DNA from 3 places in the Nocardioides aestuarii genome. Region 2 is predicted to be linked to each of the others. Evidence: predicted binding sites of a transcription regulator. Region 2 holds the regulator's gene; each other region holds the start of a gene.
What was found. The regulator LexA, encoded in region 2, represses DNA repair genes until DNA is damaged. The targets are predictions, from matches to a motif close to TCGAACANNTGTTCGA.
Positions count from the first base shown of each region.

Region 1: ABD091_RS08145 (HNH endonuclease signature motif containing protein) is a predicted target of LexA. The motif match lies at 7,568-7,583, and genes of this name have one in related genera.
Region 3: ABD091_RS01680 (DUF6504 family protein) is a predicted target of LexA. The motif match lies at 6,068-6,083, and genes of this name have one in related genera.

Region 1 covers NZ_BAAAJT010000002.1:1,591,837-1,601,486, reverse strand. Annotated here, with positions in the region: gene ABD091_RS08175 (fatty acid desaturase family protein) at 1-364, shown strand, start outside; gene ABD091_RS08170 (GNAT family N-acetyltransferase) at 383-1,264, opposite strand; gene ABD091_RS08165 (NAD(P)-binding domain-containing protein) at 1,280-2,329, opposite strand; gene ABD091_RS08160 (MMPL family transporter) at 2,357-4,342, opposite strand; gene ABD091_RS08155 (MarR family winged helix-turn-helix transcriptional regulator) at 4,439-4,858, shown strand; gene zwf (glucose-6-phosphate dehydrogenase) at 4,863-6,311, opposite strand; gene ABD091_RS08145 (HNH endonuclease signature motif containing protein) at 6,343-7,554, opposite strand; gene ABD091_RS08140 (hypothetical protein) at 7,676-7,942, opposite strand; gene ABD091_RS08135 (MmcQ/YjbR family DNA-binding protein) at 8,173-8,532, shown strand; gene ABD091_RS08130 (SRPBCC family protein) at 8,529-9,005, opposite strand; gene ABD091_RS08125 (ArsR/SmtB family transcription factor) at 9,002-9,328, opposite strand; gene ABD091_RS08120 (hypothetical protein) at 9,537-9,650, shown strand, end outside.
Region 2 covers NZ_BAAAJT010000002.1:2,628,686-2,638,335, reverse strand. Annotated here, with positions in the region: gene ABD091_RS13375 (vitamin B12-dependent ribonucleotide reductase) at 1-1,011, opposite strand, end outside; gene nrdR (transcriptional regulator NrdR) at 1,196-1,696, opposite strand; gene ABD091_RS13365 (hypothetical protein) at 2,010-2,348, shown strand; gene ABD091_RS13360 (LysM peptidoglycan-binding domain-containing protein) at 2,590-2,916, opposite strand; gene ABD091_RS13355 (GNAT family N-acetyltransferase) at 3,057-3,359, opposite strand; gene ABD091_RS13350 (SDR family NAD(P)-dependent oxidoreductase) at 3,334-4,164, opposite strand; gene ABD091_RS13345 (GNAT family N-acetyltransferase) at 4,199-4,990, shown strand; gene lexA (transcriptional repressor LexA) at 5,050-5,781, shown strand; gene ABD091_RS13335 (alkaline phosphatase D family protein) at 5,844-7,511, shown strand; gene ABD091_RS13330 (alkaline phosphatase family protein) at 7,508-8,761, shown strand; gene ABD091_RS13325 (MXAN_6640 family putative metalloprotease) at 8,786-9,650, shown strand, end outside.
Region 3 covers NZ_BAAAJT010000002.1:327,884-337,533, reverse strand. Annotated here, with positions in the region: gene ABD091_RS01725 (Rv2175c family DNA-binding protein) at 1-197, shown strand, start outside; gene ABD091_RS01720 (guanyl-specific ribonuclease) at 202-603, shown strand; gene ABD091_RS01715 (barstar family protein) at 609-1,040, shown strand; gene ABD091_RS01710 (polyprenyl synthetase family protein) at 1,050-2,111, opposite strand; gene metF (methylenetetrahydrofolate reductase [NAD(P)H]) at 2,139-3,026, shown strand; gene ABD091_RS01700 (phytoene desaturase family protein) at 3,039-4,334, opposite strand; gene ABD091_RS01695 (DUF4126 domain-containing protein) at 4,365-4,946, opposite strand; gene ABD091_RS01690 (YbaK/EbsC family protein) at 4,946-5,443, opposite strand; gene ABD091_RS01685 (hypothetical protein) at 5,494-5,997, shown strand; gene ABD091_RS01680 (DUF6504 family protein) at 6,173-6,556, shown strand; gene ABD091_RS01675 (SAV_6107 family HEPN domain-containing protein) at 6,571-7,017, shown strand; gene ABD091_RS01670 (DNA polymerase III subunit alpha) at 7,010-9,650, shown strand, end outside.

The DNA.
Region 1 (9,650 bases), 1.0 Mb from region 2:
CGGCTCCAAGGCGCTCCACATCGCGACCGGCAACCTGTCGCACCAGGTCGAGCACCACCTCTTCCCCGACCTGCCGTCCAACCGCTACGCCGAGATCGCCCCGAAGGTGCGGGCCCTCTTCGACGAGTACGGCCTGACCTACTGCACGCGGCCGATGCCGCAGCAGGTCTACTCGGCCTGGCACAAGGTCGTCCGGCTCTCGCTGCCCAACGGCTGGCTCGACGCGACCAACCGCAAGAACCTGCCCCGCCAGCTCAAGGCCCTCTACAAGATGGCCACCGGCACCCCGCGCGAGCGTCGCGTCATCCAGATGGCGATGCAGCGCGAGGCGAAGAAGGCCCAGCAGGTCGCCAAGGCCGCCTGACCGCGACGGGTCTCGGCCTCACACCGGACGCGCCCACCGCCACGAGCCGTACTGCTGCTCGTAGCCCAGGGCTGCGTTCACGTGGCGGATGCCCTCGTTGTGCTGCTCGTTCTCCGTCCCGAGGACCCGTACGCCGCGGCGGCGGGCCTCGGCGTGCACGGCCTGCTTGAGCAGCGACCCCAGGCCGCGGCCGCGGAAGGCGGGGTCGACGCCGGTGTAGCCGACGTAGCCGTCCTCGGTGGCGTGCATCGCGGCGACGATCGCCGCCGGCGCGCCGTCGACGCGCAGCACGCCGAGCAGCAGCCGGTCGCCCTCCTGCTGGTGGACGAAGTCGCCCAGGGTGAGGACCGACCCCGTCAGGCGTTCGGGGTTGGTCTGGCTGCGGTCGAGCATCGCGTCGACCGCGTCCCGGTCGTCGAGGTCGACGTGGTCGAGGGTCTCGACGCTGACGCCGGCCGGCAGCTCGGGGTCGTGCGCGCTCGAGACGTCGACGGTCGAGGCGATCGAGAGCTGCAGCGGCTCGTAGCCCCAGTGGCGGGCGATCTCGCACGAGACAGTGTCGTCGTCGTAGGTGATCGCACGGAGCCGGTCGACGCGCTCGGGCAGCCGCTGGAGGACCGCGTCGTAGAGGCGCCCGCCGACGCCGTGGCCACGCTCCGGGGTGGCGACCACGACCCACGCCAGCTGGTCGCCCGGCACCTGCCAGGGGAGGTGGGTGAGCAGGCCGAAGCCGACCAGGGTGCCGGCGTCGTCCAGGGCCCCGACGACCCGGCGGCCGTGGGAGGTGGCGTCGTCGAAGAACATCGTCGCCTCGGCCGGCACCAGGTGGGTCAGCTCGCGCAGCATCAGCGGCACCGCGAGGTCCCGCTGCTCCGCGGTGTCGAGCTCACGCACCTCCATGCGCCGAGTGTGGCGTCAGGAGGCGGCTGACGTCACGCGTTCGAGCTCGCGGATCACGCCCAGCGTGGCGGTCCGTCCGGCCCGGTTCGCGCCGATCGTGCTCGCCGACGGCCCGTAGCCGACCAGCTGCACCCGCGGGTCCGCGACCGCCGTCGTGCCGTCGAGCTGGATGCCGCCGTGGCGGCTGCGCAGCCCGAGCGGTCCGAGGTGCGCGACGTCGGGCCGGAAGCCGGTCGCCCACACGACGACGTCCACCGGCTCGAAGGAACCGTCGTCCCACCGGGCGCCGTCCCGCTCGAGCCGCGCGAACATCGGTCGGCGCTCGTAGGCCCCCAGTGCCGCCGCCGCCTGCTCCTGAGGTCGCAGCGCCAGGCCGGTCACGCTCACCACCGACGCCGGTGGCAGGCCGCGGCGTACCCGCTCCTCGACGAGGGCGACCGCCGCCCGGCCGGCGTCGGGGTCGAAGTCGTCGGTCCGCCAGACCGGCGGCTTCCGGGTCACCCACACCGTGTCGGCCACGGGCGCGAGCTCGCCCAGCAGCTGGACCGCGGACGCGCCACCGCCGACGACCAGCACCCGTCGCCCGGCGAAGTGGTCGGCGCCGGGGTAGCGCGAGCTGTGGAGCTGCTCGCCCCCGAAGTCGTCGGCGCCGGGGTAGTGGGGGACGAAGGGCCGCTCCCACGTCCCGGTCGCGTTGACCAGGGTCGGCGCGCGCCAGCTGTCGGCGTCGGAGTGGACGACGAGCAGCCCGTCCTCGTCGGTCACGCTCGTGACCCGGACCGGGCGGACGACGGGCAGGGCGTGCTCCTGCTCGTAGTCGGCGAAGTAGGCCGCCACCGCGCGGTTGGCCCGCTCGTCACCCCGCGCGGGCGGGTCGCTGTCCGGCAACGCCGCGACGCCGTGGACGTCGTCCATCGTGAGGCTGTCCCAACGGTGCTGCCACGCACCGCCGGGGGCGCCGTTCGCGTCGAGGACGACGTGGCGCACCCTCCGGCGGCGGAGGTGGAAGGAGGCGGACAGGCCCGCCTGCCCGGCCCCGACCACCACGCTCTGCAGCTCGCTCACGGGGTCGGAACGCTCGAGGCTCCCCGGCTATGCCCCCGAGCCGACCTTCCGCGGCCACCAGAACTTCTCGCCCAGCAGCCAGGTCAGCGCCGGGACCAGCACCGTCCGCACCAGCAGCGTGTCGAGCAGGACGCCCACGAAGATCACGATGCCGAGCTGGGCGAGCACGACCAGCGGCAGCACACCGAGGACCGCGAAGACCGCCGCGAGCAGGATGCCGGCGCTGGTGATCACGCCACCGGTCGCCGTCAGCCCGCGCAGCATCCCCTCGCGCAGGCCGTGGCCGCGCGCCTCCTCGAGCGCCCGCGTCACCAGGAAGATGTTGTAGTCGACGCCGAGCGCGACCAGGAACAGGAAGGCCAGCAGCGGCACCCCCACGTCCATCGCCTCGAAGCCGAACACCCCGGTGTAGACCCACCACGACGCGCCCAGCGCGCCGAAGTAGGTCCCGACCACGGTCGCCACGAGCAGCAGCGGCGCCGCGATGCTGCGCAGCAGCAGACCGAGCCCGAGCAGCACCAGGCCGAGGATCAGCGGGATGAGCAGGAAGCGGTCGCGCTGCGCCGCGTCATCGGCGTCCAGCGCCTCCGCCTCGGAGCCGCCGACATACGTGCCGTCGTACGCCGCCAGCGCGGAGCGCAGGTCGACGACCGTCTCCTCGGCCTGCTCCGAGCCGGCGCGGGCGTCGAGGACGACGTCGAGGCGGGCCAGCCCGTCCCCCTCCTGCCCGGGCCGCACCGACGCGACCCCCTCGACGCCCTCCGCGGCGGAGGTGACCTCGGCCGGGTCGGCACGGGTGAGGACGATCGTCGGGTCGACGGCACCGGCCGGGTAGGACTCGGCGAGCCGGTCGGCGGCGGTGATCGACTCGGGCGTGTCGAGGAACTGCTCGCTCTCCGACAGCCCCTGCTTCACCTGCGTCAGTCCGAGCGCGAGGGACGCCACGACGAGCACGGCGGCGCTGGCGAAGATCGCTGGGCGGGCGGCGACCCGCTCGCCGAGCCGGCGCCACAGCGAGGTCCTGGAGTCGACCAGCGCGTCCTGTCCGACCCGCGGCACCAGCGGCCAGAACACCCACCGGCCGAACAGCACGAGCGCGCACGGCAGGACGGCCAGCGCGAACGTCGCGGCGATGACGACACCGATGGCGCAGGCGAGGCCGAGGCCGCGGGTCGTCGGGATGACCGACAGCAGCAGCGTCAGCAGTCCGAGCACGACGGTCGTCGAGCTGGCGAGCACGGGCTCGAGGGTGCCGCGGACGGCGGCGCGCATCGCGACGTACCGGTTCTCGTGGCGACGCAGCTCGTCGCGGTAGCGGCTGATCAGCAGCAGCGCGTAGTCGGTGCCGGCGCCGAAGACGAGGACGCTGAGGATCCCGACCGTCGACTCGTCCCACGTGACCCCCGCGAACGCGAGGCCGTGGGTCGCCACGACCGCCGCGAGCCGGTCGGCGACCGCGACCACGATGAGCGGCACCAGCCAGAGGAACGGGCTGCGGTAGGTCGCGATCAGCAGGACGGCGACCACCGTCGCGGTGGCGAGCAGCAGCGTGAGGTCGGCCCCGTCGAAGACGCCCGCGAGGTCGGCCTGGATCGCGGCCGGACCGGTCAGCTGGGCGGTGACCCCGTCGGGCGCGAGGTCGCCGATCTCCGTGCGGAGGTCGGCCACCTCGTCCGCGATCTCCGTCGCTCCGGTCGCCTCCACCGGGATCACCGCGATGACGGCGGTCCCGTCCTCGCTCGGCTGGATCGCGTCGTACTCGCTCCCGAGCTGGCCGAGGAACGCCTGGTCGAGCTCGCCCTCGTCGGCGGTGAACAGGGCGATCGCGACCGACCCCTCGCCGCTCGGGAGCTCCTGGCTCAGGTCGGCGACGGTCGTCGAGTCGTAGCCGTCGGGCAGGTTGTCGCTCACGCTCGGGGAGCGCTCGGCCTCGCCCACGGCGCCGATGAGGGCGCCCGAGGAGAGCAGGGCGAGGAGGACGACGACCACCGCGGTCAGTGGACGGAACGACATGGGGGACTCCTGGCGGTACAGTGGTAGTTCAGGAACTGAGTCAGCAATTTAACTAAGTTGGTGAGTTAAATCCAGCCCGAGGACGTCGAGACCCAGATGGGGACCTCCACACTGGTGCTGCTGCGCCGGCTGCTGGACCTGTCCCAGCGGGCCAACCCGGCCCTCGCGCGGCGCGCTGACCTCAGCCACTCCGAGCTCACCGCGCTCGAGATGCTGACGCGCGAGTCCGTGGGTCCCGGCGACCTGGCCCGTCACCTCGGGGTCACCTCGGCCGCGGCGACCGGCATCGTCGACCGCCTGGTCGCCCGCGGTCACGTCGAGCGGCAGCCCCACGCGGCCGACGGACGGCGTACGCAGGTCGTCCTCACCGACTCCGGCCGCGCCGAGGTCATCGGCCACCTGATGCCGATGTTCCTCGCCCTCGACGAGCTCGACCGCTCCCTCGCGCCCGACGAGCGCGACGTCGTCGACCGCTACCTGACGGGCGCGATCGAGGCGATCCGCCGGATCCTCTGAGGTCTCAGGCTCCGGTCGCGTTGGGGTCGCGCCAGCTGCGCTCGAAGGGCAGGCGCCAGGTGAAGGGCGCGACGAGCTGGTGGATCTGGTTGGGTCCCCAGGACCCGGGGCTGTAGGGGCGCACGACCGGCGGGTTCTCGAGGATCGGTGTCGAGATCTCCCACAGTCGCTCGATGCCCTCGGCGCTGGTGAAGAGGGTGCGGTCGCCGCGGGCGGCGTCGTGGATCAGCCGCTCGTAGGCCTCGAGCACCGAGCCGGCCCAGCCGGTGTCGTGCATGGCGAACTGCATCGACAGCTTGTCGAGGTGCATGCCCGGCCCGGGGCGCTTGCCGTAGAAGGACAGCGACATCCGCGACTGGTCGGCGAGGTCGAAGGTGAGGTGGTCGGGGCCGTGGTCGCCGACGCCGGAGCGCTCGGGGAACATCGAGCGAGGCGGCTCCTTGAAGGCGATGGAGATGATGCGGGCCCCTTCGGCCATCCGCTTGCCTGTGCGCAGGTAGAAGGGGACGCCGGCCCAGCGCCAGTTGTCGATGTAGCACTTGAGGGCCACGAAGGTCTCGGTGTCGGACGCCGGGTCGACCCCGTCGAGGTCGCGGTAGCCGACGTACTGCCCGCGGACGACGTCGTGGGGCTCGATCGGCAGCATCGAGCGGAAGACCTTGTTCTTCTCCTCCGAGATCGCTGCCGGGTCGAGGTTGGTCGGGGGCTCCATCGCCGCGAAGGCCAGGACCTGGAAGAGGTGGGTGACGACCATGTCGCGGTAGGCGCCGGTCGCCTCGTAGAAGGACGCGCGCTGGGCGAGGCCGAGCTCCTCGGGGACGTCGATCTGGACGTGGTCGATGTGGTGGCGGTGCCAGATCGGCTCGAAGAGCCCGTTCGCGAAGCGGAAGGCGAGGATGTTCTGGGCCGCCTCCTTGCCGAGGAAGTGGTCGATCCGGAAGATCTGCTCCTCCTCGAAGACCTCGTGGAGCTGGGCGTTGAGGTCGATCGCCGAGGCGAGGTCGGTGCCGAAGGGCTTCTCCATGATGATCCGGCTGCGCTCGACGAGGTCGGCGTCGCGGAGCTGGTGGACGACGGGGAGCGCGGCCTTCGGCGGCACGCTGAGGTAGTGGAGGCGGCAGGTGTTGCTGGCGTCGTCGAAGGTCGACTCGGCCTCCTCGACGGCCTTGCGCAGGCCCTCCGGCCCCTCGTCGCCGGGCGCCCAGTAGAGGAGCTTGGCGAACTCCGGCCAGGCCTCGGTGTCGCTGTCGTCGTCGCCGAACTCGTGGACGGCGTCCTTGGCGAGGTCGCGGAAGCTGTCGGTCGTGTGCTCGTCCAGGGACGTGCCGACGACGCGGAGCTCGCGCAGGAGTCCGGTCTTGAAGAGGTGGAGGAGTCCGGGCAGCAGCTTGCGCCGGCTGAGGTCACCGGTGGCGCCGAACAGGACAACGGTCGTGGGTCGCTCGGAGGACACGCCTCCACAGTAGGGCGTCACGCGCTGGGCTTCACGTGCGGAGCGGAACGGATCCGCGGGCGTGGAGGCGTCGGTGGTGGTGGCCGCAGAGGGGGATCATGTCGGCGAGGTCGGTGTGTCCGCCGTTGGCCCAGGGTCTGCGGTGGTGGAGCTCGCACCAGGCGTAGGGGATGTCGCAGCCGTCGGCGGCGCAGGTGGAGTGTGTGGTGGCGCCGGCGACTCGTTGGGCTTGGCTGAAGAGTCGTTTCTCGCGGCCGAGGTCGAGCGGCTGGCTGTGACCGTCGAGGACGGCGGGGACGAGGCCGGCGTTGCAGGCGAGGCGGCGGGCGTGGGCGGCGGAGACGAGGTCGCCGGTGTCGAGGCCGGCGGCCTTGAGCTGGTCGCGGAGGGTGTCGAGGTCGAGGGTGATGACGATGGTGGCGGCGACCTTGCCGTGGAGGTGGTCGGTGGGGAGGTGCTCGAGGACCTGGGCGAAGGCCTGGCCGCGAGCCTGGGCCCAGTCGGTCCGCTGGCCGTTCTCAGCGGCCGCGCGGGTCCGGCGGGGTGCGGTCATCGCGTCGAGGACCTTCTTGAGGACCATCGCGGCGAGGGTCGGGACGGTGAAGTGGCCGGTGGTGGTGCCGTCACCGTTGTCGTGGAGGGTGAGCCTGGTCTTGGCCCAGGCTGCTTCTTCCTCGTCCTGGACCTGGGTGTTCTCCTCCGCGTCGACCGTGTCCCGGTCGGGTTCGACGGCCTCGATGGCGCGGCGGGCGACCTTGCGGAGCTGGTCGGGGGTGAGCGTGCGGGCTTTGCGCACCAGCGAGGCCTCGACGGTGGAGCGCTGGTCGTCGTCCAGCCGCGAGGGCAGGCGGCGCATCGCGGTCGCGATCGCTGCGGCGTGGGCGGCGGAGATGTCGCCGGTGCTGAGGGCGTCGGCGGTGTCGGTCAGCGGGCCGTCGAGGTCGTCGGCGAGGCGGGAGTCGCGGGAGGCCGGTGCGGACCCGGACCTGGTCTGCTGGGAGAGCCAGTCGCCGGTGGAGCGGGCGCCGGACTGTGTCGGGACGTCGGCCTTGGCGGCAGCGGCGACGAGGCGGAGCTTGAGTGATTCCAGGCGGCGCACGGCCCGGTCGACGTCAGTGAGGACGCCGGCGTACTCGCCGGGATCGAGGTCGACCGGTCCGACGGAGTCGAGCATCTCGTGGACGGCCGTGACCACGACGCCGGGGTGGCCCGGGTCGGGGTGGAGGTCCAGGAGTGCTGACATGCCCTCAGGTTAGTCGAACACATGTTCGAAAACCAGTGATGATTCAGTGGTGTTTGCGCAGCTCAGCAACGGTTTCGGTGGTCGATGCGCCGAGTGGTCAGAAGCGGCAAGAGTGCCGCGGTCAGTCCCTCGAGAAGCTGTCCGTCAAGTCGCTGAAGGTGCCGGTTCCCAGAGCCGGCCACAGCAGCACCGGCACCACGACCACGACGAGTCCGAAGATCAAGAGGCCCCACCACGGTCGCCCCTTCCCGACGTGGAGCACGCCTCCGCCCAGCACGGCCGCGGGCACCACGAACGGAAGCGTCTGAGGCAGTTGCCACCAGGCCCACGCCACGGCGGCGCCGTAGAAGATGAGTCCCGCAAGTCGGACGCCCACCGCGCGGGCCACGGAACGGCTCCGTCGTGTGCCTGAGGAGTGGCGGACGACGTCGGCCATCGGGAGGGGGCAGGGCCGACAGCCGGACGAACCAGCGGCGACCGACCCCCCGCACAGCGGACAGGTCAGCTCGGCACCACGGCGGCTGCTCTCGATCGGCACCGCCACAGGCTAGGCAGCGACCGCCGTCGCCGCAGGCGAATCCCGATGACTTCGTCACCGGAGGGTGGTCCACTCCCCACATGGCGACCGTCGACGACGTCCGGGCCCTCGGGAGCGAGCTGGAGCGCTCCTACGAGGTCTTCGTGCGCGGGCGCCTGAAGTTCCGGGTGGGCCAGATCGTCTACGTCGCCTTCGACCTCGAGGAGACGGTGATGGGGTTCGCGTTCCCCAGGGAGGAGCGCGAGGCACTGGTCGGCGGGGCGCCGGAGACGTTCGAGATGCCGGGGGAGTCCGACCTGCGCTTCAACTGGGTCCACGCCCGCTTGGCGGCGCTCGACCCGGGCGAGGCGCGCGAGCTGGTCGTCGATGCGTGGCGGATGGTGGTGCCGCAGAAGGTCTGGCGCGCCTACGACAGTGCCCACCCGGACGGGCCGGGCTAGGCCGACTGCCAGTCCGTCAGCAGCTCCGCCCACCGGCCGTCGGCCGGCCGCCGCGGCCCGCCGGCCACGTGGTCGCCGAGGTCCTGGAGGTGCAGCTCGTTGCCGGCGCCGTACGCCGCGAGCAGGTCGAGCGGCAGGCCGCGCTCCTCGAGCACGAGCAGCGTGCGGTCGCCGTCGGCGGTGAGGGTCACCTCGATCTCGCCCTCGTCGGACGTCTCGTCGTCGACCGTCGAGACCAGGAGGCGGCGGGGTGCGTCGCACGCCTCGACCCGGCCGGTGCCGCTCCACTCCGAGGCGTAGAAGCGGGCGGTGAACGCGCCGCCGACCGTGAGGTCGCCGGACACCTCGCCGAGCCAGCGGCCCAGACGTGCGGGGTCGGTGATCGCCTCCCACAGGTCGGCGGGGTCGGTGTCGTAGTGCTCCTCGAGGCGTACGGCGCCACGTGCGTCGCCCGGGACCTTGGTGCGGTTCATGTGTCGCTCCTTCGGGCCCGCTTGCCGCGGGCGACCTCGGTGTGGAGGGCGTCGAGGCGCTGCCGCCAGACCCCCTGGTGGTGGGCGAGCCAGGCCTCGACCTCGCCGAGCGGTTCGGGACGCAGGTCGTAGATGCGCCGTTGCGCGTCCTGCCGGACCTCGACCAGGCCCGCCTCTCGCAGCACCCGCAGGTGGCGGGAGACGCCCGGTCGGGCGATCGGCAGCAGCGCGGCGAGCTCGCCGGCGGTGGCCGGACCGGAGGCGAGGGCCTCCAACAAGGTGCGGCGGCCCTCGTCGGCGAGGGCGTGCAGTGCTGCGTCCATGGAGTTTAGGTAACTAGTTAGTTACGTACCCGTCAAGGTACGCACCAAGCCCATGTCAACCGCCCGACCCATCCACTCCGTCTTCATGGCATGGACACCTTGCAGGACGACCTCGAGCGGGCCGTGCCCCACGTCGACGCCGGGCCGGACGGGCTCGAGGAGCTCCTCACTGCCGGTCGTCGCGCCGTACGCCGCCGGAGGACTGGTCGTGGCGACCCTCGCAGTGGGCGCGACCGGCATGCTCCCCGCGGACGACCGTCGGGAGGCGGGCGACCCGGCGGTTGCATCCGCGCCGAACGCCCCTCAGTCCGCGGCGCCGGAG
Region 2 (9,650 bases):
CAGGCCCGGGTCGGCGCACTCCCACGCGGCCTTCGAGATCTTGTGGAACAGCTCGCGGGCGTCGACCATCTCGATGACCTCGCCGTGCTTGCGGCCGCGCAGGGCGAACTCGCCGCCCTCCTCGACCGCACGCATGAACTCGTCGCTGACGCGGACCGAGTTGTTGGCGTTCTGGTACTGAACGCTGGTGATGTCGGCGCCACCGAGGTCCATGTCGAAGCCGGCGTCACGCAGCGCGCGGATCTTGTCCTCCTCGCGCGCCTTGGTCTCGACGAACTCGACGATGTCGGGGTGGTCGACGTCGAGCACGACCATCTTGGCCGCACGACGCGTCGCGCCGCCGGACTTGATGGTGCCCGCGGACGCGTCGGCGCCGCGCATGAAGGAGACCGGGCCGCTCGCCGTACCACCGGAGGAGAGGAGCTCCTTGGAGGAGCGGATGCGGGAGAGGTTGAGGCCGGCACCGGAGCCGCCCTTGAAGATGAACCCCTCCTCCTTGTACCAGTTGAGGATCGAGTCCATCGAGTCGTCGACCGAGAGGATGAAGCACGCGGACACCTGCTGGGGAGACTGGGTGCCGACGTTGAACCACACGGGGGAGTTGAACGAGAAGTACTGGTGGACCAGCAGCCAGGTCAGCTCGCGCTCGAAGAGCTCGGCGTCGGCCTCGGTCGCGAAGTAGTCGTGGTCCTCGCCGCCCTGGCGGTAGGTCTTCACGACGCGGTCGATCAGCTCGCGCAGGCTCTGCTCACGGGCGTCGGTGCCGACGGCGCCGCGGAAGTACTTGGTCGTGACGATCGTCGAGGCGTTGGCGCTCCAGAAGTCGGGGAACTCGACGCCGCGCTGCTCGAAGACGGTCTCGCCGGTCTTCCAGTTGGTCTGGACGACGTCGCGGCGCTCCCACGTGATCTCGTCGTAGGGGTGCACCCCCTCGGTCGAGAAGATGCGCTCGATCGTGAGACCCGCGCCCTTCTTACGAGTCCCTGCGCTGTTGCTGACCGTCTCCGTCATGCCGACTCTCCCCAGTGGTGGTGCCCGGTGTGGGCGGTGTGGTGGTGCTTCTTCCATGGTGGCTCGCGCCACCGACAACTGCGGTCCCTCGACCGGCCGTCTCGGGTGGCCGGCGAGGGGGTGGGTGCTTGGTGTGGCCCGGCGCATGCAGCTTCCCCACTACACACGCCGGGCCAGATCGTGGTCAGCCCGTGGGCTGGGGTTGCGGATCGCTTGACGCCTCGGACGCTGCGTCCGATTCCAGGCGCAGCAGCTCGATCTCCTTCTCGAAGTCGTCCACCGACTCGAAGGCGCGGTAGACGCTGGCGAAGCGGAGGTAGGCGACCTGGTCGAGCTGGCGGAGCGGGCCGAGGATCGCCATGCCGACCTCGTGGGCCGGGATCTCGGCGCCGCCGCTCTGCCGCAGCGCGTCCTCGACCGCCTGGCCCAGGCACGCGAGGTCGTCCTCGGAGACCGGGCGGCCCTTGCAGGCCTTCCGGACGCCGGCGACGGCCTTCTCGCGGGTGAACGGCTCGGTCGCGCCCGACCGCTTCAGCACGGTCAGCTGCATCAGCTCCACGGTGGTGAAGCGCTTGCCGCAGGTCTCCGAGGCGCAGGTACGCCGCCGCCGGATCGCGCTGCCGTCGTCGGCGACGCGCGAGTCGACGACCCGGGTGTCTGCGTGACGGCAGTAGGGACACTGCATGCTGGATCGCCTCCTTTCGGGCGCGCCGACATCGCCCTGCGAACGGGCGGCTCGGCCTGTGGATCAGACGGGGTTTGCTGTGGATGGATCGCGCTGTGCTGTGGGTGACACACCCGGCTCTTGTGAACTAGATGTGGAGAACCACAACGGTGTAACTACTAGATGTAGTGGTAACCGTACGTCGCGGACCGACGGGGTGCAAGCGGAACGGGGACAGTTTCCGAAGTTGTCTCGACCGGTTTTCAAAACCGCAGGTCAGGCCCCCTTTGTGGGTTCGGAGGACGGCGTGTCGGGGGCTGGCACAATGGCCCTCGTGGCGAGTCGGGGCAAGCGCGCGGGGGCGAAGAAGAGGGCGCGCTTCCGCCCGAGCGTGCTGCTGCTGGCGATCGGCATCACGGCTGGCGTCGTGGCCTGGGGCTACCTCGTCAAGGCCGCCATCGACTTCGGCGTCCAGGCCCGGTCGGGCACCTCCGACGCGTGGCTCTTCCTCGGTCTCGCCTCGGCCGGGGCGGTCGCGTGTCTCTTCATCGGGCTGATGCTCATCGCGCGGCTGCTGCGGACCCTGGGGATCACCTCGGAGCGCACCCCGTCGTCTCCTGACGAGCCGGACGCTCCCCCGCGGATCCCCGGCGGGCGGCGCGCGGCCCGCTGAACGGGGTCCGGAGGTCTCGACACTCGCCCTCGCCTAGCGGCTCGGACGGCTCGACCACCTAGGCGCGGCGGGCGGCTCGACCACCTAGGCCCGGCGGGCGGCTCGACCACCTGGGCCGGACGCCGCTGCGCCTCGGACCGAGGCCAGCGTGTGGCTCGATCCGAGGCGCAGTCTTCCCCGGCCCTCCGCACGGTCCGGGGTCGAGTCGGAACCGGGCGGAGGAAGTTATTCAGTTGTGGGGTTACTCGACGGGGACGCGGAGCTTCTGCCCTGCGTAGACCATCGAGGACTCGAGGTGGTTGAGCTGCTGGATCCGCTCGACCGTGGCGTTGACGTCGCCGGTCGAGACGCGGGCGGCGAGGTCGTAGAGGGTGTCGCCGGGCTCGACCTGGACGGTGAGCGTCGCGTCGCGACCGGGCTCCTCGCTCGCCACCGAGCCGGAGCCCCAGAGCACGCCGAGCGCCAGCACCAGCAGCAGGCCCGTCATGAAGACGACCAGCCGGCCGCGCCGGGTCAGTCGCAGGGACGGGGTGTAGGAAACGCTGGGGGTGATGGCCATGGTGCTCATCGGGACCTCCTGGGGAAGTGGCGGTCAGCCTGTCGGTCGGTGTTCGAATCAGACCCTGACGGAAGCCACTGACAACCTCGGGTTTCGATCAGAGGTTCGATCGAACACATGTACGAAGTTAGAGCAGGTGTTCGAACAAATCAAGCATGTGTTCGAACGGAGTGTCGGACGTGCGGGTCGGGGTCCTCGACACCGCCGAGACGCCCGTAGAACGGGCCGTTGAAGGCCACGTCGCGGAAGATCGTGCCGCAGATGGCGGAGTAGCCGGCCTCGCGGCAGCCCGAGACGACGTGCTCCAGCAGCCAGCGGCCGACCCCCTGCCCGGCGACGGCGGGATCAGTGGAGACCTGGTCGAGCGCGACGAGGTCCGGGGTCAGCTCGGTCAGCCGTGCAAGGCCGACGACACGTCCGTCGAGATCAGCGGCGCCCTTGGCGGCCGGCATCCTTGGCGATCGCCTTCTTACCCTTCGCCTCGACCAGCTTCATCGCGTGGCGGGAGACCGAGGGGGCGAGGGCGGAGAGGCGCACCACTCCCCCGCGCGATCGCGGGACGCTGAGGACGACGCGGTTCGTGCCGAGCAGGCCGACCGCCTCCTGCGCGACCTCCGCCGGCTCGAGCACGCGGGAGCCGGAGTGGGCGAGGCGGGAGCCGAGGGAGTCGTGGGTGTGGCCCTCGTGGAGCATCGCCGTCTGCACCACGTCCGGGCAGACCGCGTGGACGCGCACCGACGGCGGGGTCTCGAGCTCGACCGAGCCGGTCAGCGACACCACACCGGCCTTCGTGGCGGCGTAGGCCCCGTAGCCAGGGATCGGGCCGAGGCCGGCGAGCGAGGCGGTGTTGACGATGTCGCCGCCCCGGGGGCCGAACGCGTCGAGCGCGGCCCGCATCCCCCACATCACGCCGAGCAGGTTGACCTCGACGAGCCGGCGGACCTGGTCGTCCGGCATCTCCGCGAGCCGGCCGTCGTCGCCGACGCCGGCGTTGTTGAACCAGGCGGTCAGCGGTGCGTGGTGGAGGGCGGCCTCGGCGGCGGCACGGTGGTCGGCGGGGTTGCGGACGTCGTGGGTCAGCCCCTCGTCGGCGCCGATCTCGGCGGCCGTGTCGGCCGCGGCCGCGCCGTCGATGTCGGTCAGCACGACGTGGTGGCCACGGGCCACCAGCAGCTCCGCGATCGCCCGGCCGATGCCGCGCGCCCCCCCGGTCACGACGACGCTCGACCCAGCACCGGAACCGCTCAAGGAGGCCATGGCGCCGGAGTCAACCACGCACTAGCGTCCAAGGGTGAGCGACCCCCGCGTGGCGCCGGTCGAGGAGAACCTCCTCTCGTTCTTCCGCGCGGCCCAGCAGTGCCCACCGATGACACCGCTCCCGGACACCGACGTCCTCGCCGCAGTCTCCGACATCCCCTTCCCGCTCTTCAACGCCGTCCTCGGCGCCTCGTTCTCCCCCGGGACGGCCGGAGACCGCACGGCCGGCCTCGTGGCGGCGTACGTCGAGCGAGGACTGCCGTGGCTGTGGTGGACCACGCCGTCCCACACCTCGCCCGAGCTCGAGGCGGCGCTCGCCGCCGCCGGGATGGGCCGCGGCGACACCCCCGGGATGCACCGGCGGCTCGACGGTCCGGTCGAGGCTGCCGTCCCCGCGGCCCTCGACCTCACCCTGGTCGACGTCGCCGTCGAGCCCGATCCCTGGATCGGCACCATGCTCAGGGGCTTCGACATGCCGCCCGACCTCGCCGGACCGATGACCCAGGTCCTCGGCGGGGTGCCCGCCGGCCAGCTGGTCAACATCCTGGCGCGGATGGGCGGCGAGCCGGTGGCGGTCGGCAGCGGCTGGATCGACGACGGCACCATCGGGCTCTACAACATCGCCACGGTCGAGTCGGCACGCGGCCGCGGGATCGGGTACGCCGTGACGGGGGCGCTCCTGCAGGCCGGGCACGAACGGGGAGCGCGGCAGGCGATCCTCCACGCGACCGACCTGGGACGGCCGGTCTACGAACGGCTCGGGTTCGAGGCGGTCTGCCTCGTGCCGCAGTGGGTCTGGCTCCCCTCGGACCCCGGCCAGGGGTAGCGACACGCCGTTCGAACAGGTGTTTGATCCGGGGGGCGTGGTGGTGGCACCCTGAGCGCATGCCGCAGAAGAAGAGCTCCGGTCGTGAGGGTGTCACCGAGCTGCCCGACGGCCCGCCCGACACCACCGGGCTGACCGCGCGCCAGCAGAAGGTGCTCGCGACGATCAAGGACGCGATGGAGAAGCGCGGCTACCCGCCCAGCATGCGGGAGATCGGCGAGGCCGTGGGGCTGACCAGCTCCAGCAGCGTCGCCCACCAGCTCAAGACTCTGGAGGAGAAGGGCTTCCTCAAGCGCGACCCGAAGCGGCCGCGGGCGCTCGAGGTCTTCCTGCCCGAGGTCATGGCGGCGCGCCGCTCGATCGGTGGCGCCGAGGAGCACGACCTCGACGAGACCGGCGTCGGTGACGCGCGGCCCGCGGCGTCGTACGTCCCGGTGGTCGGCCGGATCGCGGCCGGCGGCCCGATCCTGGCCGAGGAGCGGGTCGAGGACGTCTTCCCGCTGCCGCGCCAGCTCGTCGGCGACGGCCAGCTCTTCCTGCTCGAGGTCCGCGGCGACTCGATGGTCGACGCGGCGATCTGCGACGGCGACTACGTCGTGATCCGCCAGCAGCCGACGGCCGAGAACGGCGAGATCGTCGCGGCGATGATCGACGGCGAGGCGACGGTCAAGACGTTCCAGAAGAAGACCGGCCAGGTCTGGCTGCTCCCCCACAACGCGGCCTACGAGCCGATCGACGGCACCCACGCCACGATCCTCGGCAAGGTCACGGCGGTCCTGCGGAGGATGTGACCGTCGCGTTCCGTTCACGCGGCGTTCGCTAACCCGGGGCCGGGTGGGTCGTTGACCTGTCCGTGAGCCACCTCGTCCCCCGCCGTACCGTCCTGGCGACCGGAGCGGTCAGCGCTGTCGCGCTGCCGGTCCTCGGCCAGGGCTCCGCGCGCGCCGCCGACGACGGCGTCTTCGCCCACGGCGTCGCCTCGGGCGACCCCCTGCCCCACCGGGTCCTGCTGTGGACCCGGGTCACCCCCACGCCCGCCTCGACACCCGGCTCGGGGCAGGGTCCGACGGTGCGGGTCCACTGGGAGGTCGCACGGGACGCCGGCTTCACCCGCGTCGTACGCCGCGGGCACGTCTCGACCGGCGCCAGTCGCGACCACACGGTCAAGGTCGACGTCGACGGCCTCGACCCGGCGACCTGGTACCACTACCGCTTCACCTACGGCGGCACGACCAGCCGCACCGGCCGCACCCGGACGGCGCCCGCCCGGCGCGCCACCCCCGACAACCTCCGCTTCGGGGTCGTCTCCTGCGCCAACCTGCAGGCGGGCTGGTTCTCGGCCTACCGCCACCTCGCGGCCCGCGACGACCTCCACGCGGTCCTCCACCTCGGCGACTACCTCTACGAGTACGGGCCGGGCGAGTACGGCTACGGCCCGTCCAACGAGGACATCCGGCCCCACGAGCCGGCGAAGGAGATGGTCGCCCTCGGCGACTACCGCCAGCGCCACGCGCAGTACAAGGCCGATCCCGACCTGCAGGAGCTGCACGCGCGCTATCCCTTCATCGCGACGTGGGACGACCACGAGGTCACCAACGACCAGTGGAAGGCCGGAGCGGAGAACCACCAGCCCGACACCGAGGGCGACTACCGGCGGCGCCGCGCCCGCGCCCACCGTGCGTACGACGAGTGGATGCCCGTGCGGATGAGCGGCACCGCCGACCTGCGTGACGGCACCCGCCTCTTCCGGCGGCTGCGCTTCGGCGCGCTCGCCGAGATCTCGATGCTCGACCTGCGGACCTACCGCGACGAGCAGGCCGACCAGACCGGGGTCAGCGACCCCGAGCGCTCCATCACCGGCGCGAAGCAGCTCGACTGGCTGCGCGACTCGTTGATGCGGCGCGGGCCGCAGTGGAACCTGGTCGGCAACCCGGTCATGATCGCGCCGGTGGACTTCGGGACGCTCCCCGACGAGCTCACCGGGGCGGTCAACGACGTGACCGGGCTCCTTCCCGAGGACGGGGTCGCCTACAACGCCGACCAGTGGGACGGCTACACCGCCGACCGCAACCGGGTCCTGCGCCATCTCCTCAACCACTCCGTGGAGGACGTCGTGTTCGTGACCGGCGACATCCACTCCGGGTGGGCCTGCGAGCTGCCGAAGGACGCCTCGGACTACCTCTACGAGAACCCCGCCCGCGTGACCGCCGGCGTCGAGTTCGTGTGCAGCTCGGTCACCTCCAACAACCTCAAGGACATCACCGGCGACCCGACCGGCGTCACCAGCACCGCGGTCGAGGAGGGGATCAAGGCCAACAACCGACACATCCGCTACCTCAACTTCGACGACCACGGCTACTCCGTCCTCGACCTCACCCCCGAGCGCGCGCAGATGGACTGGTTCGTGATCAGCGACCGGGCCGACCGGGACGCCACCGTCCGGTGGGACGCCTCGTGGGTGACCAGGTCAGGGACGAGCCGGGTCGAGCCGGCCGACGCCCCGGTGGGAGGTGCGCGATGAACGCCGCGCTGAACGTCGGTCGCCGTACCTTCCTCGCCGGCGGTGCCGGTGCCGTCTTCTCGACCGTCCTGCTCCCCGGCGGGGTCGCCGCCGCGGCGCAGGGCCGCAAGCGCGCGTACGTCGTCGTGGTCGACGGCTGCAAGCCCGACGAGATCACGCCGACCCTCACCCCCACCCTGGCCGCGCTGCGGGCCGGCGGGCTCGACCACCCGCAGGCCCACTCGATGCCGGTGATGGAGACGATCCCCAACCACGTGATGATGATGACCGGCGTGCGGCCCGACCGCAGCGGTGTGCCGGCCAACGTGATCTTCGACCGCGCGCTCGGCGAGACCCGCACGCTCGACCAGCCCTCCGACCTCCACGCGCAGACCGTCATCCAGCGGCTCGACAGGGCTGGCTTCACGACCGGGACGGTGCTGAGCAAGGAATACCTCTACGGCATCTTCGGCGAGCGGGCGACCTACCGCTGGGAGCCGGCGCCGGTCATCCCCGTCAGCGGCCACGCCCCCGACGTCGCGACCATGGACGCGACGCTCTCGATGGTCGAGGAGCACGACCCCAACCTGGTCTTCGTCAACCTCGGCGACGTCGACCGGGTCGGCCACAGCGACTTCACCGGGGCGCTCGACGCCCGGATCGCCCGCCACGCGGCGCTCGCCGACACCGACGTCCAGGTCTCGCGGCTCGTCGACCGGCTGAAGTCGACCGGCGCGTGGGAGCACAGCCTGGTCGTCGTCCTCGCCGACCACTCGATGGACTGGTCGCCGCCGAACGGCACCGTCAGCGTCGGCGCGGCCCTCGAGGCCGACCCGATGCTGGCGGGGAGGGTCGCGATCGCCGAGAACGGCGGCGTCGAGCTGCTCTACTGGCTCGGGCCGGCGCGGCAGCGGGACGAGGCGGTGGCACGGATGCGGGACGCCGCGCGCTCGGTCGACGGCGTCCTCCACGCCCACCCGCGGACCAAGCGGTTCCTGCGGCTCGGACCGGAAGCCGGTGACGTGGTGCTCTACTGCGAGCAGGGCCGACGGTTCAGCGAGGACCCGGTCTCCAACCCGATCCCGGGCAACCACGGCCACCCCGCGACGATCCCGATCCCGTTCTTCCTGACCGGCGGTCACCCGCGGGTCCCGCGCCGCCACTCGTCGTCGCTGCAGGCCCGGACGGTCGACGTCGCACCGACGCTCTCGTCGTTCTTCGGGGTCGGCGGACCCCGGGGTGGGTACGACGGGACGAATCGGCTGCCGTAGGGGCTGCGCGTTAGCGTGCGCCCCATGCGTCTCGGACCCGTCAGCCTCCTGGTCGCCCTCGCGCTCGCCCTGCCCACCGCCGGACCGGCGAGCGCCGCTCCGGGCGGCGCGCCGCGCGACCCCGCGCTGGTGCAGGCCGAGGCCGCGCTGACGTCTCCGGCCGCGAGCGGGACCACGCCCGCGCCCGACGCCACCACCGCGCTGCTCGAGCTGGGGCGCGCCTACCCCCGCCTCAGCCCGGCCGAGCAGCGGGCGGCCGACCGCCTGCTCGCCCGGCCCACCGACAAGGCGAACGACCCAGAGGACGACGGCTACACCGTCGACGAGGAGACGCCGCTGTGCGGCGCCACCGTCTGCGTCCACTACGTCGCCACGACCAGCGACGCCGCGTCCCCGGCGTACGCCCAGCAGGCGCTCGACCTCGCCGAGCAGGTCAACGACACCTACACCGCAGCCGGCTACGACCGGCCGGCGGGAGACGGCGCCCTGGGCGGCGAGCAGGACAAGGTCGACCTCTACCTCGCCGACGTCGGCAGCAAGCGGCTCTACGGCTACTGCACCTCCGACCAGCCGGGCGGTTTCAGCGTCCGCACGCGGTGGGCCTACTGCGTCGTCGACAACGACATGGCCGCGCGGCAGTTCCCGCAGCACTCCCCGCTGGAGAACCTGCAGGTCACCCTCGCCCACGAGTACTTCCACGCCGTCCAGTTCGGCTACGACTACTGGGAGGACCTGTGGGTGATGGAGGCGACCGCGACCTGGGCCGAGGAGCAGGTCTTCGACGACGTCGACGACAACCGGCAATACCTCCGCTCCGGGCAGGTCGGTCGGCCCGAGCTCCCGCTCGACCACTTCGGGCAGAGTGCGCAATACGGCAACTGGGCCTTCT
Region 3 (9,650 bases), 2.3 Mb from region 2:
CGGCCGGCTTCCTCGACGGCGGCGACATCGTCAAGGGGCTCCCGGGCCTGCTGACGATGCTCCACGACAACGGCTTCGACGACCGCGAGTGCATCGTGTGGATCCACACCGACCTCGACCTCCCCGGAAGGCCGATCGACGCGCTGCGGGAGAACCGTGGCTCGGAGGTCAAGCGCCGGGCCCAGGCGATGGCCTGACCCGATGACCGGGCGGCGCAGCGGGACGGCGGTCGTCGTTGCCGCGCTGCTGGCCGCACTGGCGTGGTGGTTGGTCGACTCGGGCCTCACCACGTCGGCGGTGTTCACCACCGACGACGGTGGGTTGCCGGTCGTGGCCCTGGCGGACCTGCCTCCCGAGGCCGCGGAGACCGTCGACCTGGTCGACGCCGGTGGCCCCTACCCCCACGACCAGGACGACGGGACCTTCTTCAACCGCGAGGGCCTGCTCCCCGAGGCTCCCGACGGCTTCTACCGCGAGTACACCGTCGGGACCCCGGGGTCCGACGACCGCGGCGCCCGGCGCATCGTCGCCGGCGACGACGGCTCGCTCTGGTGGACCGACGACCACTACGCGTCGTTCTCACGCATCGACCGAGGAGGCTGACCACGATGAGCGGACTGGCATCGCTGCTGGCAGGACGGACGCCGCCCGGCCTCTACGCCTGGCACTCGGGCTTCGGCGTCGACGAGGTGCGCCACACCGTCGAGCACGCCGGCTGGGGGTTCGCGCACGTCGACGGACTGCGGGCGCAGACCAAGCCGGAGCTGCTGCATGCCATGGGGGAGGCGCTCGAGTTCCCGGACTGGTACGGCCAGAACTTCGACGCGCTCGCCGACTGCCTGACCGACGTCGGCAGCAGCGGGGTCGGCACCGTCCTGCTGTGGGACGGCTGGGCGCCGTACGCCCGGGAGCACGCGCGGGCGTTCTCGGTGACCCTCAGCGTCCTCGGTGGGCGGGTCGCCGCCGACCGGGGTGGGCCGTTCGCCGTCCTGCTGCGCGGCGAGGGGCCGGCGGTGGCCGGCGTGACCGAGCTCGACTGAGCCTGTCGGTCACACGACGCGGTCGGTGGCGGCAGCGGCGAGGTCGCGGAGCACGCCACGGGCGTCGTCAGGCGCTCCGGTGGCGTCGAGGGCGGTGAGCGCGTGGTCCACCAGCTCGCCGATCACCTGCTCGACCTGCGCGTGGGCGCCGGAGTCGTCGATCACGGCGCGGAGGCGGGCGAGCAGGTCGGGGGAGAGGTCGGTGCCGAGGCTGGCGTCGAGCAGCGCCGCGTCCTCGTCGGGGGCCGCGTCGAGCGCGAGGGCGACCAGCACCGTGCGCTTGCCCTCGACCAGGTCGTCGCCCGCCGGCTTGCCCGTCGTCGCGGCGTCGCCGAAGACGCCGAGCAGGTCGTCGCGCAGCTGGAACGCCTCGCCCAGCGGGAGGCCGTAGGCCGTGAGGGCGGCGAGGTCGTCGCCCGTGGCGCCGGCGAGCGCGGCCCCGATGTGGAGGGGTCGCTCGATGGAGTACTTCGCGGACTTGTAGCGCAGCACCGTCATCGCGGCGTCGACGTCGGCGCGCCCGCGGGCCTGGACCGACACGTCCAGGAACTGGCCGGCGATGACCTCCGTGCGGCAGAGGTCGAAGACGCCCATCGCGGCCGCGACCCGCTCGATCGGCAGTCCGCAGCGGCGCAGCAGCTCCTCGGACCAGCTGAGCAGCAGGTCGCCGAGCAGGATGGCGGCCGCGGCGCCGTACTGCTCGGGGTCGCCGCGCCACCCGTCGCCCCGGTGCTCCGCCTCGAACCCCCGGTGGGTGGCGGGACGGCCGCGTCGGGTGTCGGAGGCGTCCATCAGGTCGTCGTGGACCAGCGCGCTCGCGTGGAGCAGCTCGAGGGCCGCGCACGCCCGCAGCAGCGGGCGCTCGTCGTACGGCGCCGGGGCGACGCTGCGGAACCCCCAGTAGCAGAACGCGGCCCGGAACCGCTTGCCGCCGCTCACGCTCGCGCGGGCCTCGGCGAGCAGCCGGGCGGCATCGGGGCCGAGCGGCTCCAGCCGGGCCCCCATCTCGTCGAGGAACTCGTCGAGCACCTCCTGGATGCTCGTCCGGAAGGCGGTCCCGTCCCAGGTCACGCGGCGATCCTACGTACGATCGATCGTGTGACCACCGACCGGGGCCGCAGCATGGCCGAGCTCATCGCCGAGGGCGGCCGCTCCTTCTCCTTCGAGTTCTTCCCGCCCGCCGACGAGGCCGGCGAGGAGCAGCTGTGGAACGCCATCAGCGCGCTCGAGCCCTACCGCCCGACCTTCGTCTCGGTGACCTACGGCGCCGGCGGCTCCAGCCGCGACACCACCGTGCGGCTGACCTCGCGCATCGCGCGGGAGACCGACCTGCTGCCGGTCGCCCACCTGACCTGCGTCGGCCACACCCGCGAGGAGCTCGACGCGATCCTCGCGGAGTACGCCGCCGGCGGGGTGCGCCACGTGATGGCGCTGCGCGGCGACCCCGAGGGCGGGCCGCGCGCGGAGTGGACCGCGACTCCGGGCGGCCTCGAGTACGCCTCCGAGCTCGTCGCGCTCGCCGCGGCCCGCGACTTCCGGATCGGCGTGGCCGCCTTCCCCGACCGCCACCCCACGTCCCCGTCGCTCGACCACGACGCCGACGTGCTCGTCGCCAAGGCGCGGGCGGGCGCGGAGTTCGCGGTCACCCAGATGTTCTTCACCGCCGCCGACTACGTCGCCCTCGTCGAGCGGGTACGGGCCAAGGGAGTGGACATCCCGGTGCTGCCGGGGATCATGCCGATCCTCAACCTCGCCGCGATCAGCCGGCAGTCGGAGCTGATCGGCGCCGACGTGCCCGACCACGTCGTGCGGCGGATCAGCGCCCACGACGGCGACCCCGCACGGATGCGCGCCGAGGGCATCGCGCTGGCCACCGAGCTCTGCGAGGAGCTGCTCGACGGCGGCGCCCCGGGCCTGCACTTCTACACGCTCAACCGCTCCCGGGCGACGCTCGAGATCTTCGAGCAGCTCAACATCCGGGTCTGACCCGGCAGCGACCTAGCGCTCCGCGGGGCCGACGACCTGCGCGACCAGCGCGGCGGAGAGGCCGACGAACGGGACGCCGCCACCAGGCGCGGCGTGGGCGCCGGCGGCGTACACGTTCGGGACGGGGGTGCGCGGGCCGAGCCGCTGGCGCACGGTGCCGCGGCCCTGCCACAGCACGCCCATCGAGGAGCCGCCGCCCTCGACCTGCGCGCGGGGCGAGCGGTCGACCCGGGCGACGACCCTGTCCCGCACGTCGACGTGGTGGCGGGCGAGGGCCGTGAGGAGGTCCTCCGAGACCTGCCCGCGCGCGTGCAGGGTCCACGCCGTGTGGCCCTCCGGCGCCCGTCCGCCCGCGCGCACGACCACCACCGGATCTCCGTGCAGCACCAGCTCGTGGCCGACGTCGGGGACCGGCCCGACGAGGCCGAGGTGCGTCACGACCGGCGGGATCGCCGGCATCGTGCGGGCGACGTGGGGCGCGAGCGTCGGCAGCAGGCGCGGGTCGACAGCACAGACCACGGCATCCGCGTCGACGATGCCGGCCGAGGTGACGACGCCCACGCATCGGCCGTCGCGCACGACGAGGTCGACGACGGTCGTCCCGGTGACGACCTCCACCCGGCGGGTCGTGAGCCGTCGGGCGAGCGCGTCGGTGAGGGCGGCGAAGCCGCCGGGCACGGTCCACGCGCCGAAGCGCTGCTCGAGGTAGGAGTGGAGGCCGAGCCAGGACGGGACGTTGCGCAGGTCGTGGCCCTCCGCCACGAACCGGTGGCCGGCGACGAGCCGGAGCCGCTCGTCGCGGAAGTCGCGACGCAGCCGCTTGTGGAGCGTCTCGCGGTCCTCGAGCGCTCGGGTGACCTCCCGCGGCCGCGGGTCGGTCGGGACCTCGACGTAGTCGCGGCGCAGCAGCTCCCAGGTGTCCGCGTAGGACGCCACGTGGTCGGCCCAGGCCTGTCCGCGCCCCGGGCCGAGCTCGTCGAACGCCGCGACCTGGGCCGCGCGCGACCCGCCCGGCAGTCGGACCTCGCTGCCGTCGGCGAACCGGTGGCGGCGGATCACCTCGACCGGCTCGAGGTCGAGCTCCTTCTCGAGCGGCCGACCGGACTTGCGGAACAGGTCGCGCAGCACGGCGGGCAGCAGCGTCGAGTGGGCGCCTCGGTCCCACGCGAAGCCGTCGGCCTCCTCGAACGTCAGGGCCCCGCCGAGGGCGTCGCCGCGCTCGACGAGGGTGACGGCGTGGCCGAGCTTGGCGAGCCGGGCCGCCGCGGCCGCCCCGCCGAGCCCACCACCGACGACGACCACGCGCATGGCGCAGAACCTATCCGGTGGGCAACCGGGTCAGGCGGGTGCCGGCGTACGACGCCAGCGGCGCCAGCCGCGCCGGATCAGTCGCGCCACGAGGTAGAGCACGACCAGCCCGCCGGCGAGCAGCACCCCCGCGATGCCGGCGGCGGCGCGCGGGTGCTCGATCGCGAACCAGACGACCGCGAGCACGGCGACGTCCTCGGTCAGGCTCGCGAGGACGTTGGAGACGGGCTCGGGGGAGGAGTTGATGGCGAGCCGGCTGCCGGCCTTGACCGTGTGGGACAGCAGCGCCGTGCCGCCGCCGACGACGCCGAGCACGGCCTGCTCCAGGGAGGACGCGTCGCCCGCGAGCAGCACCCCGATCACGGCACCGGCCGTGGGGCGGATGGCGGTCGAGATCGCGTGCCACGTGGAGTCGATGTAGGGGATCTTGTCGGCGACGAACTCCATCGCGTAGAGGAAGCCCGCGACCGCCAGCACGTCCCAGCGGCCGAGGGCGTCCGGGACCTGTGACAGGTCACCGACACGGTCGGCGATGCCGAGCACCAGCACGACGAGGTAGGCGTTGACGCCGCTGGCCCAGCCGCTGGAGAAGGCGAGCGCGAGCGACTCCACTAGTCGACGTCGATCTCGGTCGCGCCGGTCATGGCCAGCAGCTCGTCGACGGACGTGGAGAAGACGGCGGCCGGGTGGCCGGCGGCGGCCCAGATGACGTCGTGGCGCCGCAGCCAGGTGTCGAGGTAGGTCGGCACCGGCGCCGGGTGGGCGATGGGGGAGACGCCTCCGATGACCTGACCGGTGTGGCGGCGTACGAACTCGGCGTCGGCCCGGCCGAGCCGGCCGACCCCGATCCGCTCGGCGGTCGCCGTGACGTCGACCCGGTGCGCCCCCGAGGTCAGGACGAGGACCGGGCTGGCGTGGGGGCTACCGTGGTCCCCCTGGTCCGACGTGAAGACCAGGCTGTTGGCGATCGCACCCACCTCGCAGCCCAGGGCCTCCGCGGCCAGGGCAGCGGTGTGGACCGACGCGGGCAGGACCACCACCTCCCCGGTGCCACCGAGGCGGGCGTGCTCCTCCCGGAAGCGGGTGATCCCGGCGTGCTCGCTCGTCATACTGGGCGAGCCTACGAGACTCGGCTCGAGAGACGGATGAGGAGCGAGGAGTGACGGGACGGCAACGACCGGCGGCGGTGAGCAACGCGTTGCGCGTGCAGTGGGCGCTGGTGGCGATCGGCACCATGAGCGCGGTGCTGGCGGTGGTGCTGCGCGACGACCTGCTGATCTCGTGGATCGAGTCCAACCCGGCCGCCCAGGCCTACTACGACCAGGGTGGGCTGGAGGCGCTCGAGCAGAGCTCCATCTCGATCCCTGCGTTCGTCCCCGTCGCCGTGGTCTCCTTCATCGTCTACGCGTGCCTGGCGTGGGTGATCGGGGCGATGTTCCGTGCCGGGCACCGCTGGGCCCGCTGGTCGCTGCTCGCCCTCGCCGTCGCGATGCTCTTCGCGGCCTACGTCGTCGCGCAGGCCTCGCCGCCCACGCCGTTCGTGGTGCTGGGCGCGGTCGCCGTGGTGCTCGACCTGGTGCTGGTGTGGCTGGTCCTCCAGCGCGACTGCGGCGAGTGGGTCCGTGCCGCGGAGCTCGCTGAGGAGCACCAGCAGCCCGCGTGAGCTCCCTGCGGGACGGGCTGCCGCCGATTCCTTGACGGCCTGTCGGGGGACGGGTGTACCTTGGGATTGTTCGAACACGCGTTCGAACGATCCCCGGCGGGGCGACCTCGACCCCCGCCCCGCCGGGTCCACGTGTCCGGGGTCGGCGGGGTCGACGAGGCGCGAGGAGGCTGGGATGAGGCTGTACGACGACCCCGTGGAGGTACGGCGCGGCTGGGTGGAGGGGCCTGGCCACCACGGCGAGGGGCCCGAGCAGTTCCTGTGGCGTGGCCGGCTGTGGAAGGTCCGGTCCGTGCTGGCCCACTGGGTCGAGACCGGTCCGTGGTGGCAGGCCGCCGGCGTGCGGGCCGTGATCGGTTCGGACGTGCCGGCCGGAGCGGTCGCGCAGGAGCCGCAGCCGACGGGCGGGCTCGCCACCGACCTCCTCGTCGAGCGCGAGCTCTGGCGGGTGGAAGCCGGACGGGGCCTCGCCGCCGGGGACGGTCCCGGCGCCGGGATCTTCGACCTGTCCTTCAGCTGGGGCGACGGCCGCTGGCAGCTCGTCGGCTGCGTCGACTGAGGGGAGTGGCCGCCATGACTGCTCACCACGCCGGTCCGACGCTGCTGCCCGCGACCACCCACTCCTATCTCGGGCGGGCCGCCGAGTCGCTCCAGGAGGCGATCACCGCCCCGGACGTGCCGACTCGCTACGCGTGCGCCCACGTGGCGGCGCTGCGGGCCGCCGCGGCGCTCCTCGCCGCCCGGGCCCGTCCGACCGCCGGGCGGCGACGGCCCCAGCGCAACGCCTGGGTGCTGCTGGCCGAGGTCGCGCCCGAGCTGGAGGAATGGGCGCGGTTCTTCGCCGCCGGTGCGGCGAAGCGCGCCGCCGCCGAGGCGGGGTCGACCCGCGCGGTGACCGAGCGCGAGGCCGACGACCTGGTGCGCGACGCCGACCGGTTCCTCGCGCTGGTCGAGCAGGCGCTGGGGCTGGTGCCCCACGCTGCGCTCGACCACCACCTCCCGGTCGCCAGCGGTGCCTGACCCCTTCGTCCACCTCCACGTCGCCTCCGGCTACTCCCTGCGCTACGGCGCCTCCCACCCGCATCTGCTGGTGGAGCGGGCGGTCGAGCAGGAGATGGACACCCTCGCCCTCACCGACCGCGACGGCACCTACGGCGCGGTCAAGTTCGCCCGCGCCTGCCACCAGGCGGGGGTTCGGCCGGTGCTGGGCGTGGACCTCGCCCTGGCGGAGCCACCCGGCGTCGCGAGGACCACCCCGCCGCGCACTCCCGTGCGCGGTGGGTCCCACCGCGACCTGCCCACGGCCCGGGGCGGTCACCCCCGGGTCCGGCTGCTGGCCCACGCGGGCGGCCCGGGTGGGGGATCGGCCGGCTGGGCCGCGATCTGCCGGCTGCTGTCCGCGACCCACCTCGCGGGTGAGCGTGGCCGGCCGCTCGCCACCCTCGACCTGCTGGCGCCCCACCTCGCCGGGGGTGACGTGGTGGTGCTGCTCGGCCCCGACTCGGCCGTCGGTGCTGCCCTCACCCGCCGTCGCGACGACCTCGCACTCGCCGCCCTCGCCCCGTGGCGCGAGCTCGTGCCGACCGACAACCTGCTGCTCGAGGTGGTCAGCCACCGGCTGCCCGGCAGCGGCGGTGACTGGGGCCCCGGCACCTCCGTCCACGCCGCCCGCACCCTGGGGCTGGCCGAACAGGCCGGGCTCGGAGCAGTCCTCACCAACGCCGTGCGCTACGCCGACCGGCGCGACGCGCCCACCGTCGACGTCCTCGACGCGGCCCGTCGGCTGGTCGCCCTCGACCGCCGCCACCTCGATCGCCGCAACGCCGAGGGCTTCCTCAAGTCCGGCAAGCAGATGGCGGACGTCGCCGAGGAGGTGTGCCGCCTCGCCGGGGTGGGGGAGTCCGACCGCGAGGCGCGCCGGCTGCTGGCCGCGACCCGCGCGGTCGCCGACCGGTGCGCGCTCGACCCGCGCGCCGACCTCGGTCTCGGCGTGGTCCACCTGCCCGAGCTCGAGGTCGCCTCCGGCGGCCGCGACGGGAGCGGGGAGGGAGTGGCCGACGCGCTGCTGCGCGAGCGGTGCGAGGCCGGCATCGGACGGCGCTACGGCGCGGCACCGCGCCAGCGGATCTGGAAGCGGCTCGACGACGAGCTCGAGACGATCCGGACCCTCGGCTACGCGTCCTACTTCCTCACGGTTGCCGACATCACCGACCTGGTCAGGACGCTCGGGGTGAGGTGCGCTGCCCGTGGATCCGGTGCCGGCAGCCTGGTGAACTACCTGGTCGGGATCTCCGGGATCGACCCGATCCGCCACGACCTCCTCATGGAGCGCTTCCTGTCGCCGTTGCGCCACTCGCTGCCCGACGTCGACCTCGACGTCGAGTCCGCGCGCCGGCTCGAGGTCTACGAGGCGATCCTCGACCGCTACGGCGGCGAGCGCTGCGTCTGCGTCTCCATGATGGACACCTACCGCGTCCGCCACGCGGTCCGTGACGTCGGTGGCGCGCTCGGGATGCCGCCCGGCGAGACCGATGCGATCGCCAAGGCGTTCCCCCACATCCGGGCCCGCGATGCCCGGCTGGCGCTGCGCGACCTCCCCGAGCTCGCAGCGAGCGGCCTCACCGATGCTCGCCTCGAGCTGTTCTTCGACCTCGTCGAGCGGCTCGACGGGCTGCCGCGCCACGTCGCGATGCACCCCTGCGGTGTGCTGCTCTCCGACGCGACGCTGCTCGACCGCACCCCGGTCGAGGCCTCGTTCGCAGGCTTCCCGATGAGCCAGTTCGACAAGGACGACGTGGAGGACCTCGGCCTCCTCAAGCTCGACGTGCTCGGGATCCGCATGCAGTCCGCGATGGCCCATGCGGTCGCCGAGATCGCCCGGGTCGACGGCGCGCAGGTCGACCTCGACGACGAGGCCCAGGTCCCCCACGACGACCCCGAGACCTACGCCTTGATCTCGAGTGCCCGCACCCTCGGCATCTTCCAGATCGAGTCGCCCGGCCAGCGCGAGCTGGTCGGCAAGTCCGGCCTCGACGGCTTCGGCGACATCATCACCGACATCTCCCTCTTCCGGCCCGGCCCGGTCAAGAGCGACATGATCACCCCCTACCTCGAGGTCAAGCAGGGGTGGAAGGACGTCGCCTACCTCCACCCCGACCTGGCGCCGATCCTGCGCGGCACCCACGGAGTGGTCGTCTTCCACGAGCAGGTGATCGAGATGATCGCCTGCTTCGCCGGGGTCACCTACGCCGAGGCCGACGAGAAGCGCCGGGCGCTCGGCGACGTCGAGGGGATGGCCGAGACCAAGGCCTGGTTCCTCCCTCGTGCGCTCGGACGGGGCTACCCGCTCCCCGTGGTCCAGCGGGTCTGGGAGGTCCTGGCCGCGTTCGCCAGCTTCGGCTTCTGCAAGGCCCACGCCGCGGCGTTCGCGCTGCCGACGTTCCAGTCGGCCTGGCTCAAGACCCACTGGCCGGCCCACTTCCTCGCCGGCGTCCTGACCCACGACCCCGGCATGTACCCCAAACGGCTGATCCTCGACGACGCGCGCCAGTGCGGCATCCAGGTGCTCGGCCTCGACGTCGACCGCAGCGGCCGCCACTACCTCGTCGAGCGGGTCGACAGCCCGCTCGGCTACGGCATCCGGCTCGCCCTCG